Regions from separate parts of the Peribacillus sp. BM1 genome, predicted to be linked through region 2. Evidence: riboswitches for the same ligand, from Rfam matches in the RefSeq annotation. Region 2 holds a riboswitch; each other region holds the start of a gene.
What was found. Region 2 has a riboswitch for preQ1 ahead of AC1MGI_RS07245 (QueT transporter family protein). Riboswitches for the same ligand answer to the same signal wherever they lie in the genome.
Positions count from the first base shown of each region.

Region 1: another riboswitch for preQ1. It lies ahead of queF (preQ(1) synthase); the one in region 2 lies ahead of AC1MGI_RS07245 (QueT transporter family protein).
Region 3: another riboswitch for preQ1. It lies ahead of queC (7-cyano-7-deazaguanine synthase QueC); the one in region 2 lies ahead of AC1MGI_RS07245 (QueT transporter family protein).

Region 1 covers NZ_CM155259.1:964,247-968,841, forward strand. Annotated here, with positions in the region: gene AC1MGI_RS04635 (FecCD family ABC transporter permease) at 1-82, shown strand, start outside; gene AC1MGI_RS04640 (FecCD family ABC transporter permease) at 79-1,086, shown strand; gene queF (preQ(1) synthase) at 1,210-1,710, opposite strand; PreQ1 riboswitch class I at 1,838-1,884, opposite strand; gene AC1MGI_RS04650 (purine-cytosine permease family protein) at 2,416-3,816, shown strand; gene AC1MGI_RS04655 (LysR family transcriptional regulator) at 4,389-4,595, opposite strand, start outside.
Region 2 covers NZ_CM155259.1:1,484,858-1,489,452, reverse strand. Annotated here, with positions in the region: gene AC1MGI_RS07260 (carbohydrate ABC transporter permease) at 1-8, opposite strand, end outside; gene AC1MGI_RS07255 (ABC transporter substrate-binding protein) at 297-1,589, opposite strand; partial or broken gene AC1MGI_RS07250 (YbaK/EbsC family protein) at 1,896-2,195, opposite strand; PreQ1 riboswitch class I at 2,350-2,394, shown strand; gene AC1MGI_RS07245 (QueT transporter family protein) at 2,401-2,886, shown strand; gene AC1MGI_RS07240 (PAS domain S-box protein) at 3,069-4,595, shown strand, end outside.
Region 3 covers NZ_CM155259.1:1,829,702-1,834,296, reverse strand. Annotated here, with positions in the region: gene queE (7-carboxy-7-deazaguanine synthase QueE) at 1-665, opposite strand, end outside; gene queD (6-carboxytetrahydropterin synthase QueD) at 658-1,134, opposite strand; gene queC (7-cyano-7-deazaguanine synthase QueC) at 1,134-1,793, opposite strand; PreQ1 riboswitch class I at 1,847-1,890, opposite strand; gene AC1MGI_RS08785 (aldo/keto reductase) at 1,994-2,998, opposite strand; gene AC1MGI_RS08780 (NAD(P)H-binding protein) at 3,345-3,935, opposite strand; partial or broken gene AC1MGI_RS08775 (MerR family transcriptional regulator) at 4,041-4,429, opposite strand; gene AC1MGI_RS08770 (hypothetical protein) at 4,478-4,595, shown strand, end outside.

The DNA.
Region 1 (4,595 bases), 520 kb from region 2:
ACCTGTATTTGCCATCGTTTCAATAATAGGTTTACCTTTCTTCCTATTTATCGTTCATAAAGGGGGCAAGGCTTTCTCATGATTCAGCCAGCGTTAGTCAAAAAACAAAGAATAATTTTATGCATTTTCCTATTATTGATTTTAATAACGACCATAATAGGAATGGGGTTAGGCTACGCCTCTCTTTCCTATGATCGCCTTATTCCAACCATAATAGGTCAAGGCACATTTAAAGAGGAATTTGTTCTATTTTCTATTCGGCTCCCTCGAATTTTTATTACATTATTAGCAGGTATGGCACTTGCTTTATCTGGTGCTATTTTACAAGGAGTCACTCGAAATGATTTAGCTGACCCCGGCATTATAGGAATTAACTCTGGAGCAGGTTTGGCAATCACGATTTATTTTTTATTTTTTTCAATAGATGTTGGTTCATTTGTGTATATGCTACCATTAGTCGGGTTTGCTGGTGCATTACTAACAGCCTTCTTCCTATACATCTTGTCATATAATCGCAAGGTAGGTTTGCAACCAACGAGGTTCGTATTAGTCGGAGTTGGTTTATCCATGGCTCTTTCCGGAGCAATGATTGTACTTATATCAGCTTCAGAACGAGAAAAAGTCGATTTTATTACGAAATGGTTAGCCGGAAATATTTGGGGAACGGATTGGCCTTTCATTTTGGCTATGCTTCCGTGGTTAGTCATTCTCATTCCATTTACTTTATACAAAGCAAATCGTTTGAATATCCTTGGATTAAGTGAGCCAGTGGCAATCGGTGTTGGTGTTTCTATCGAAAAAGAACGTATCGTATTGCTTTTAACAGCCGTTGCTTTAGCTGCTTCTGCCGTTTCTGTTACAGGTGGAATTGCTTTTATTGGCCTTATGGCTCCACATATTGCCAAAGCATTAGTCGGCCCACGAAATCAATTATTTATCCCAGTTTCTATTCTCATGGGCGGTTGGTTATTATTACTCGCTGATACTATCGGTCGTAATATAGTCGACCCTGATGGTATTCCTGCAGGTATCATGGTCTCGTTAATCGGCGCTCCTTATTTTATGTATTTACTATTAAAAAAATAAAAAAAACGGAAATTCTACTAGTAGAATTTCCGTTTTTCCATTATTATTTTAAAAACTATAGATTCACAAGAGGTCTATGATTTTGAAATGAAACTTCTGTATCCTCTTGTCTTGTTTCTTCACTTAACGATTGTCGACTTTTTCAGGATAAAGATCATGATTCATCAAACGGAAGTTCGCCATCTCTTCGTACTTGGTACCTGGTTTCCCATAATTGCACCATGGATCGATGGAAATTCCACCACGTGGTGTAAATTTCCCCCAAACTTCAATATACCTTGGGTCAAGTAATTTTATTAGATCGTTCATAATAATGTTAACGCAATCTTCATGGAAATCACCATGATTACGAAAACTAAAAAGATATAATTTTAGCGATTTACTCTCGACAATTTTTTGATCTGGAACGTAAGAAATATACATCGTTGCAAAATCAGGCTGGTGTGTCAGTGGGCATAAACTAGTAAACTCCGGACAATTAAATTTCACGAAGTAATCACGATTCGAATGAAGATTATCTACTGCCTCTAATACCTCCGGGGCATAATCAAATGAATATTGTGTATGTTGATTACCTAATAATGTCAAATCCTTTAAACCTTCTTCATTGCTTCGGCCAGACATAAAAAAATCCCCCTTGTAAATGGTTTCCCGACACTGTTTTAAAAGAGAGCTTCGCTAATCATTCTATTGCAACTAAAAGGATAAAACATAAAAAACCATGCCCAGTATGGACATGGTAAATTCCCATGTATCCATAGTTTTTTATAGAGGGTATCAGCTATGAACCTCTCCCGCTTACGTACGGGAATTCTCTTTCATATCATAAAGAACACTTGGCAAAACGTCAATTGAAACTTTATCGCAGATTAACGGGCAGTAAAACCCCCACCTCAAGATTATGAGTCGGAACGAGAAAACCTAGGTGAGGATAACTGCCCGTAAAGGCCCAATTAGTTGAACTTTATATCGTTTTATTATAGAAGGCGGGTGTACAACATAGTTAATATGCTCAAAGAAAGTTTCTGGAAATTCATAACACACGTTTCTACAAAAGTGCAAATGCTATTTTCAATTCTAATGAGTCTGAAGATAGCATCAATATTCCATCGATTATGTAGTATATGCTACAAATCCTATGATATAAGGAGGAATTGGTAGATGTAGCGGACTTTTAGTAGTCTAAACACCAAGCAACCGCAATAATGACGTTTGATAATTTCCTAGTTATATTGATATATTGAATATAGAATGTAGCGAGATGATGAATCTGTGCATAGCAGCCAGAAACTAATTTGTGAAATAATACACAAAAAGGAGTGGATACGTATGAGATCTGTCAATGTAACAGATCACAAAGTGAAAGAAGAAATGAAAGATGATTATTCATTAGATAGAGTGCCACGGCAACAAAGGAATATGGGTTGGTTAAGTATTACAAATATTACCTTTGGTATAGCAACAGCCATTTTTTATTTTCAAATGGGAAGCGTTATGGCGCTTAAATTCGGAGCCATTAATGCCATTATATCCTCCATATATGCGATAATCGTAGCCGGTATACTCGGAACATTCATTGCTTATCTTTCAGCAAAATCCGGTATGAACGTCAATTTATTATCCAGAGGGGGCGGATTTGGCTATATAGGCGCATCATTAACCTCGTTCATTTATGCAACAAACTTCATTATGTATTGTGCGTTTGAAGGCTTGATTTTAGTTTCAGCCATTCATACCTTCTTCCCGGTCATTCCACAATGGGTGCTAATCGTTCTCTTCGGAACAATCGTTATCCCTTTGAATTGGTTTGGTATAAAACAATTGGATAAATTACAAAAGTGGTCTTTACCTATTTTTGCTGTTTTTTTGGTAACCGCAATCATTGTATCCATTTACACACCGTCAGTATATGAAGGGAGTTTTTGGACATATATGCCGGATGGCGTTCAAGTCGGGGGTAAAGCTTTATTGCTTTGTATCGGCATGCACCACGGGATCATGGGTTTGACGGCCCTTCTTGCTTCGGACTATGCCCGTTTCCTTAAACCAAAAGATATCAAAGTAGGATCGGTTGCGATTGGATTTATTCCACAGATTTTCTGTTTTGGTGTCATGGGTGGTCTTGGCATATGGTTTGGTGTTCGTCTGGGCGAACCAAATCCAGGGGTTTACATCGTACTGCTTCTTGGTATTGGAGGAGCATTATTCACCATGCTAACCCAATTGAGAATTAATGTGACAAATATATATAGCAGTTCCTTATCATTGTCTAACTTCTTCGAAAACATCTTTAAATTTACACCTGGCAGACGATTCTGGGTTATTGTATCAGGTATATCCGCGATCATTTTAATGCTATTTGACATAGTGGATCATTTGGATACAGCTATGACATTCCAGGGAGTCTTTTTATTGGCTTGGGCTGCCATATTAGTCACTGACGCCATGGTTGTGAAAAAATTACTGAAAATTGGACCTGGTTATTATGAGGCACGGCAGAGGTATTTATATAAATGGAATCCCGTTGGAGTCGTATCTTTACTAATTGCAAGCGGCCTAGGGACAATAGCAGCATCAGGATATATGGGAGCGTTCTTACAAAGTACTGCAGCCTTCTTTGCGGCGATTCTAGCAGCTATACTTACAGTCATTATAGCAATTTTCACAAAAGGAAAATACTATTATAAAAGCGAACCTAATGACATTCACAAGGAAGATCGTATTGCATAAAAATTTTTATTTAATTAGTAAGTTGAGTTTTACAGTCTCCTAATTTTTTATTCTTGTTCTCCCCGGTATCCCCCCTTCCGGATAGCCTTTTTATTGGGCACTTGATTTGTCTCTCGCTATTTTCTCTCTACGTTTTATCCAAGTTGAGACTTGGAATCGATTCAGGGGGGATATACAAGTAAAAAGGTGCTTAAAGTATGCAGGTTAAAAGAGAGGAATTATGTTGTCAGATTCCTCATTATGCTCAGCTAGCAATCTTTTTCAGGTTTACTCGTAAAGTCCTATCCTTTAAACCACCATTCAATTCTTTTGCATAAGAGTCAAAGGGAGTAGCCAAACTGACTAAGTCTGGCTACCCCCTTTTGGTATCTAAAAGTCCTCGAGGCTCCAACAATTAAATGGTTGAAATACTAATTTAGAGAAATACTCTTTATAGAGGTAGTTCAAAAAGTCCGGTAAAAAAGCTTGCGAATTGCTTCAAAGTTCTGTCTCTAAGGTCCTCACGTATTACTCCATGCGCTCCTCGAACTTCTCGGCTCTTTTTATCCTCCTTTTTGAACATGTACTTATACTTATTTATTTTCTATGATCTCAACAAATTTCGTTGAAGCTGGCGATAAGGGTACACTTTTCAAAAAACAGACACCGATATTTCTCTTCGGTATTTCCTCCATTAATTGAACTTCATACACTAATCCATTATTTAAATACTCTTGGGAAAATTCTTTTGTCACACATGCAATTCCTAAATTTATCTTAGCAAACTCCAATAATAAATC
Region 2 (4,595 bases):
TTTTTCATTTGAAACGCCTCCTTTTTGAAAAGCGTAAGCCGAGACACGCAGAAGTTTTCCTTTCATTCTTTGGGTCCGGGCTACTTGTGACCTCGAGAAGCTAGGCTGCTTACGCTAGATATAAAAGCTGATAACAATACATATATTAGTGTGTGTTTAAAAAGGTGGAGCAGCCCATCCGCATTTAATTACTTGGTCGAATGTCCGCTCCACCACTGAATTGTTTGCCAAATTACTCGAATACCCACTTTGGTAAAGCTTCACTTTTTCCTGTTAGGATTTAGCAAACCGCTTAATCATTTACCGCTTCGAATATCTTCCCAGGCTTTAATATTCTTTTGAACCAATTCATCCCACGTCATTTCTCCCAATACGTAAGCTTGTACGCTTGCTCCGAATTGGTCCTCATTCCAACCAACCGGTGAACCTTGAAATGTCCAGCCAATTGTCTTTCCTTCTGCAGAATACTCATAGATTTCTTTTGATAACGGATCTGCGATTTTCGAAGAATCATATCCTTCATAAGCAGGAATAAATTTAAAGTCTTTTAACACTGCTTGTTTACCAGTATCAGAAGTGTACATCCAATCTAGGAATTTCTTTGCTTCTTCTGCTACTGCGTCATCTACCTTATTGTTAACCGCCCAATAATTCGGTACGCCGACCGGCATTTTTGCTTCACCATTTACAGGAATTGGAATGATACCAATATTCTTTTCTGCTAGCTCTGGATCCATGTCTAAGACGGTGTTATACACCCAGTTACCTTGCTGAATGATGGCTACTTGTTCAAGTGAGAAAAGTTCCTCCACTTGTTGGGAATAATCAAGGCTTGTTGTCGGCTGTACAGAAAACTCATTTTGTAGATCGATCATTTGCTTCAACTGATCACCTTTTGTAAAAGCAACGGTTGGAGATTCATAGGCAGTCATTACGTTTCCACCAAATTCGGAAGCTAAGAAAACGTTGGAAAGGTGGTTACCTGTTACCCATTTTTCCTTAACAGGGAAAGCGAATACCGCTTTGATTTTCAAATCTTTCTTTTTAGCATCCAATTTTTCAACCGCTTCGTTCAACGCTTCATAAGAGGTAAGCTCTTTTGCGTTAATGCCAGCTTCTTTAAAAATACGTTTGTTATAAATAAATCCGTACCCCTCTTGGTTAAATGGTAAGCCAAGTACTTTACCATCTAAAGTTACTCCATCAAGTGTCCCATCCAAAGCTGCTTTTGCTGCCTTTGTGTCGCTTAAATCTGTCAAGCGATCGCCAAATTGTTCAACATCCGTTGGCCCTCCGACATTGAATATGGCCGGCTCTTCTTTAGAAGTAAACTTCGTAATTAAAGATTGCTTATAATCATTTCCGCCCCCTACTGTAGAGATCTTAATCTTCACATCAGGGTTCTCTTCTTCATAAGCCTTCGCCAATTCTTCAAATTGATTCTTGAATTCTACTTTAAATTGGAAAACGTCTAATGTAATCTGATCCCCAGAGGCTTTATCGGATGAAGAGCACCCTGCTAAGAATAACGATGACGCTAATACTGCTGAGGCAATGCCTGTTACCTTCTTCAATTTCAATGAACCCATCCCCTTTTTCATGTATTTCTCACAAAAACAACCAGTGAAACCGTTTGCACAAATGAATAAATAAGTAGATTCGTTTCTCTTAAACGTCCCCCTATCAATCTATCTATTCAAATTGCAGTTTATTCTCCACCATTCTACACTGTATTTTCTGAAAATAAAAGCGTTTTCATTGTAAATTTATATATTTTTCCCCATTCAATGACGAAAAATAGCGAAATGGCTTATTCTTATGTAGCTTTTCTCTCTTTGGAAGAAGGCAGAACTATTCTTGAACAGGTCCCCATTTCGATATAAATAAAAGAGGATGCCGATTTCGTGACCGGTTTGCAAAAAAACTTCTTCTGGTGGAAGCATTCTTGCTTTAAACCCAAATAGATTCTTGAATTTTTTATTATCAATCTTTGCATCACCTGCCGCTACAATTAATAGTGCATTGTCTCCTTCTCCTCAAAACAATATCGTTTTAGCGATACGTGCGGGAATAACTTGAATCGTTGCCGCTGCCTCATCCACTGTTGCGCTTGATGTTTCGAATTCCATCACATCATCCTTGCGATCATACTTTTTAAAATGGGCTCTTACCTTTTCATTGCCAACCAAACTCATCCTCTCAGCTTCAAATTTATTTAAAGGATACACACCTTACAACAGTAAGGCAACTCGAATGACTGATATGCTATCCCTATCCTTTACTTCCGAATATCCCCATTGACGCATCCTACCCAACTAATGTACTATTGATAGTCGAGTGCAAAACTTAGATTACGTGGTTCGCAACCATCCCACGAAAAAAAACTAGGGAGAGATATGTATGAAAACTAAAACGCTAGTCGTTAATGCGATTTTAGCTGCTTTGTATATTGCAGTGTCATTTTTGATTCAACCATTTGGATTTACTAATATTCAATTTCGAGTATCAGAAATGTTTAATCATTTAATCGTATTCAATAAGAAGTATTTTTATGGAATTGTAATGGGAGTCTTTTTAACGAATCTACTATTTTCACCGATGGTGCCGTATGATTTAGTTTTTGGAGTCGGTCAATCTGTGCTTTCGTTATTGATTACCATCTTTGCTGGACGATATATCAAAAACAAACTGGCGTTAATGATGGTGAATACACTTGTGTTTACGTTCACAATGTTTATGATTGCTCTTGAGCTGAATCTCGCATTAAACTTCCCATTCCTATTCACATGGTTCACAACAGCTGTAGGTGAATTTGCTGTCATGTTAGTTGGAATTCCAGTAATTTATGCGATTCATAAACGTATAAATTTTAATAAGCTGTTATAATTTCAAAAGGATTGCCAAAGCAACTTGGCGGTCCTTTTACTTTTTCCCTCTCCAGTTAGCCTTCACCAAATAAAATCCCCCTTCACTTTTCTTGCGTTTCTCCCATATCAATTGCTCCATATGTTAAAATTTAATATGAGGCTTTTCATCCTAAACTTTGCATCAAACAAAGGAGAGCTCCCATGTCAAAATTAATTATATGCATATACATTTTCTGTGGCTTATCCATTCTATTTTTGACAGAATGGTATCTTACTATTACAAATGTCCCCTATCAAAAATTGCTTATGGTTCATAGATTCGAAGGGATTATCTTTATTGTTATTACTGCAGCTATCCTCTATTTTTTTCTAAAAAAGAGAAAAGGCTATACGTTATTAAAAGAGGAACAAGAACGCCTGCAAACTTTGATCCATTCAATGGCTGATTTTGTTAATTTCAAAGATGGACAAGGACGTTGGACTGAGGCCAATAAGTTTGGACTTGAATTATTTCAGCTAGAGCATGTAGATTATAAAGGAAAAAAAGATAGTGAATTAGCTCAATACACTGATTTTTATAAAGATGCATTAGAGTATTGTGAGATTTCAGATGAGGAAACGTGGGTAAACCGGAAAGTTACTCGGTGTGAAGAAATCATCCCAATGCCAGATGGGAATCACAAAACATTTGATACGATAAAAGTTCCTCTTTTTCATGAAGATGGATCACGAAAAGCATTTGTTGTCATCGGAAGGGATATAACGGAACGGGTTAAAGCTGAACAGCATTTATTGCAAAGTCAGCAGCAATATAAATCGCTCTTCGATTATAATCCTGACCCTGTGCTTATGATGGATATAGATGGAGTAATTACGAATATCAATCCGCGCTTTCAAAGTGTAACTTACTGGAGTTCTGACGATATCATCGGTGTTCCAATCATGGATGTATTAGCAAACTCAAATGAAAAAGAGAAATTGCACCAATCATTGGCTGAAGTCATTGAGAATAAAACAGGGATTACACATGGAGACATTTGCATTCTTACAAAACACAAAGAGACCGTGTTACTTTCTTTTACACTCGTTCCAATGCTAATAAATGACCAAATTATCGGTGTCATCGGCTATGCGCAGGATGTAACGCTTATACGTGAAACCGAAGAAATCCTGAGAAAAACTGAAAAATTATCGGTCGTTGGGGAGTTGGCAGCTAGTGTCGCTCACGAAGTCAGAAATCCACTTACTTCTTTAATTGGCTTCGTACAACTGTTAAAATCCAATGAATTAGAATATCAGCATTACTACTCCATTATGTTAAGTGAGTTAGATCGAATTAACTTGATTGTTAGCGAATTGCTCGTCCTTGCCAAACCTCAGGACATGAAGTTTAGTGAGCATAACATCGTGATACTGATGAATGATGTCGTGACATTACTAAAACCTGAAGCGAACTTGAACGGAACTTCCATTTCAATAAAAGGAAACGAGTCCATCCCAATAATACGATGTGAAGCAAACCAATTAAAGCAAGTATTCATCAATATTATTAAGAACTCGATTGAGGCGTCAGCAACATCGGTTTCAATCGAGTTTTCTATGGCCCGTGATCAAGTGACTGTTAATGTCAAGGATAATGGTCAAGGTATAGAAGAGGAACGAATCAAGCATCTTGGGGAACCGTTTTATTCATCGAAGGAAAAAGGTACGGGTCTCGGACTCACTGTT
Region 3 (4,595 bases), 340 kb from region 2:
AACTCTTCATCTTGTATCACTTGTTCGATTAACTCTTCGTATCTTTTCAGCAAATGAGTAATTAACGCTGCGTCATTTACAGTCTTCGTATCATCATTTCCCACCTGCATATAAAAAGGAATGCCAGGGTATCTTCTATGAATTTCCTTTGCATAGTCAAAATCAGCATCATTGAATACAACGACCTTTAAACTCACATTTCCTGAAAAATCGTCTGACATGAGCTTATTGAAGATCATATCAAGTGAGTCAAAGTTCGTTTTCATCCCTGAACTAGGTGGCTTCGGCGAGATCGTCAACTCATCGATTGAAAGCATCCAATCTTGCCACTTCGAGCCTTGCGTTTCCAGACAGGTCTTCATGTTTTCTTGCTTTAATAATTGGACAAATCCAGCAAGATTCTTCAACAGAGCGGGGTTTCCACCTGAAATGGTCACATGAGAAAATCCGTCTCCGCCAAGTTCTCTTAACTGCTGCAAAATTTCGTCAGGCTCCATTTGCTTAATGAGATGTTTACCGGATCCATCCCATGTAAATGACGAGTCACACCATGAGCAAGAATAATCACAGCCCGCCGTTCTGACAAACATCGTCTTTTGACCGATGACCATGCCTTCCCCTTGAATGGTTGGACCGAATATTTCCATCACAGGAATTTTACTCAACTTCCATCCACTCCCTTTTTGCCTCGGCATAGCTTGTCGGTGTTTCATAAAGACGGACAAATTCAACTCTTGCTCCATCATATTGTTCTTGTCTATTTTTTAATGCTTCCACCATTTTTTCATAAATCCAAACAACCATATTCTCAGCCGTTGTATTCATTAAAGGTAACGTCTCGTTTAAATATTTATGATCAAGAAAAATTTCAATCTCATTTTTCCAAATTTCTTTAATGTCACCAAAATCAATGAGCAAACCACGATCATCGATAAAACCACTAAGTCCAAAAATAACGCGATACGTATGGCCATGAAGGTTTTTACATTTTCCTTCATAGCAATGTAAATGATGAGCCGCATCAAAGGTAAATTCCTTACTAACAAGTACTCGTTTGGTATGATATTTTAATTGATCGGATTTAATATCTTCATTGATCTTTTGTAATTTATCTACAATACGAAATCCATACATCATTTCTGCCCCTTCTGACTCAAGTAGTCATCAAGACCTTTTTGACGCAATTTACATGCCGGACATTCCCCGCAACCATCTGCCATGATTCCGTTATAACAGGTTAATGTCTTATTGCGAACAAATTCCAAAGCACCTAACTCATCCGCCATGCCCCAGGCCTCCGCCTTATTCATCCACATAAGCGGTGTATGAATCACAAATGGCTGATCCATCGATAGATTCAGCGTGACATTTAACGACTTTATGAAAATATCTCGGCAGTCCGGATAGCCGCTAAAGTCTGTTTCACAAACACCGGTAATAATATGCTTTGCACCAACTTGGCTGGCAAGTACCCCAGCAAAGGATAAGAACAACAAATTTCTCCCCGGAACAAACGTAGAAGGAAGCTCTCCTTCTTCGCCCTCACTTACAGCAATGTCATCACGCGTTAACGCATTCGGCGCCAATTGATTGAGCAGCGACATATCCAGAATATGATGTTTAATGCCAAGTTCATCTGCAATCTGCTTGGCACAATCAATCTCTAACCGATGGCGCTGATTATAATCAAACGTAACTGCCTCGACTTCTTTAAACTGCTTCATCGCCCAGAATAAACAAGTCGTACTATCCTGACCACCACTAAAAACGACTACTGCCTTCTCTTGCTTCATTAAAAAAATCCCCTTTTCGACAGAAAAACAGCACTACTAAGAAAGCAGTGCTGTTTTCCTTAGTTTTTTAGAGAGGGTAGCTAGAAACCTCTACCGTAATTAAACGGATTTATATTTACATCAGTTCATTTTAGACTAAAATCAGTAGATCTTCAAACTAAAAATAAAAAATGCATATTTTGGTACATATTATTATCCCTTTATTTATTGAATTTTGGTTTTGGAAGAGCCCCTACTACTGGGTGGGGAATGTATAACTCTTCTAAATAATTCATCTCATCAGGAGTCAACTGAATATTAAGTGCAGCTACGGCACTTTCAAGATGACTTTCTTTTTGGGCACCGATGATTGGCGCAACAACTTGATCCTTGTTAAGAAGCCATGCTAACGCAATCTTATCACGAGTAACACCATGATTGTTTGCTACTTCAGCCAAACGTTCTACAATTCCTTGATCAGCTTTCATCATACTATCATATTTTGAATGTTGAACCATGTCTGTTTCAGAACGAAGAGTAGTTTCAGACCAATCACGAGTCAAACGACCTGAAGCGAGTGGGCCATATGGTGTAATCGCAATGTTTTCATCACGACAGAACGGAATCATTTCACGCTCTTCTTCACGGTAAATCATATTGTAGTGGTTTTGCATGGATACAAATTTAGTCCAGCCATTACGTTCTGCTACACGTTGCGCTTTTTGAAATTGCCAAGCGTACATAGCACTCGCACCAATGTAACGAGATTTTCCTGATTTAACGACATCATGAAGAGCTTCCATAGTTTCTTCAATTGGTGTGTCATAATCCCAGCGGTGAATAATGTATAAATCTACATAATCTGTTTCCAAGCGCTTTAAACTTTGATCGATTTCGCTCATAATTTCTTTACGAGATAATCCGCCACTATTAGGACGACCTGGACGCATTGTTTGGTGAACTTTTGTTGCAAGAACAATATCGTCACGTTTAGCATAGTCCTTCAATGCCCGTCCGAGAATTTTTTCACTTTCGCCCATTGAATAGATATTCGCAGTATCAAAGAAATTAATCTCTAAATCGAGAGCTTTTTTGATGACTGGACGACTACGTTCTTCATCTAAAACCCATTTGTGGGTCCATTTTTCAGTATCCCCGAACCCCATCGCTCCTAAGCAAATACGAGAAACATCCATACCAGTATTACCGAACTTTACATATTCCATAATATAGCCTCCTCTGTTTTATGTACCGTATACTTTAGAAAACACTCGCAAAAGAAGATTTAGCTTTTGGCTAATCTTCATAAAATGCTAGAAGAGTGGTCATTTCGATAATTTCATCTTTTGTAAGTCATTTTCTTTCCCTTTCGAGATGAGTTAGTAATTGTTAAAATACACCTGAAGTTATGAGCGCAGTTATGTAATCAAACTTCTGGAGTTAATTCTTCTTCCCACCTCATACTTGCCCGAATAAAACATCATAGTTTAATTTTGTACGCATTCCTCAAACCGGTCACGTCCAGCTATTACTTTTTCTTCCATAGTAGATCTCCCCTTTTATTGAGAAATACTAATAGAAGGACGGTTTTTCAAAATCTGTATTGGGTTCACTGACTCCTAAACTTTTGCCAATATATTTCGTATTATCAGCAAGTAAATCCATGATCAAACGCGCTACAGCCTGTCGTGTAACCTGTGCGCCAATAAATGGTTCCCCTTTTATAGTCAGTTCATAATCTTCGTTACCCTCTTGGTTATAAAGCCAAGTTAAACGAAGTAGTGTGTAATCTAGGTCAGAGTCTTCGACTACCTTCGCTGCAGATTTGTATAATGCTACGCTAGATCCGACCATTGCATCATTCCAGCGGCCAAATGCACCAGCGACTTCATCATAAATACCTAAGACTGTTGCACCAATCAGATGTTTTACACCAGCTTCATCCATTGCCGAAACAATAGATTGTGTTGCTTTTGCGTTACGCATATCATTTAAATAAACAACATCAACGCCAGACATTGCTTCGACTAGTTTTGCTTTATCATTGAAGTCACCATCAATAATTTCTACTCGTTTACTTGCGGCTTTTAAACGAGAATTGGCGTGTCTCGCATATAGAGTGATTTCTGCATCTATTTCATTGAGCAAGCGGTTAGTTAACATACGAGAAACTTGACCAGCTGCACCTAAAATCAAAATTTTCACTTATTTCCCACTCCGTTTCGCATATATGTAGAAACATCGAAAATAAATTTTTGTGTGCAACTTTCATTCATCAAATTCACGAAGTCCTTTTTCAGCTGGAACAACATGACTTTCATAGTTATCGATTTTATAATTCAAACGATTAAGTGCACTTTGCATCATATCAATACGTTTTTTTAGTTCGTCGCGTTCGTCACATAAAATTCCCACACGAGCTGGGATCGTAGTATCGTCACCATCTTTGAACAACCCAATGTATTCGATTAGTGCTTCAATGGATAACCCTGCTTCACGCATATGCCGAGAAAACTCAATCCAGCGGATATCTTCATCGTCAAAATCACGTGCACCATTCTTATTTCTTTTTACTGGTGGTATTAAGCCGATACGTTCGTAGTAACGAATCGTATCAGCAGACACACTAGTTTTTCACTTACTACTTTTATGTTCATGTAATAACGACTACTTTGTTATGTTCTATCATTTTATTTTCCTCCAGTATGGTTGGTGAATTAAATACAAATCAAGGTGATCAAGCTGCATGGCATGACCTACTTCAATCAAAATTTAGTCCTTGGGAAGAGTTTTATAGTCAAATATCCAGGTGGATTGAAACAA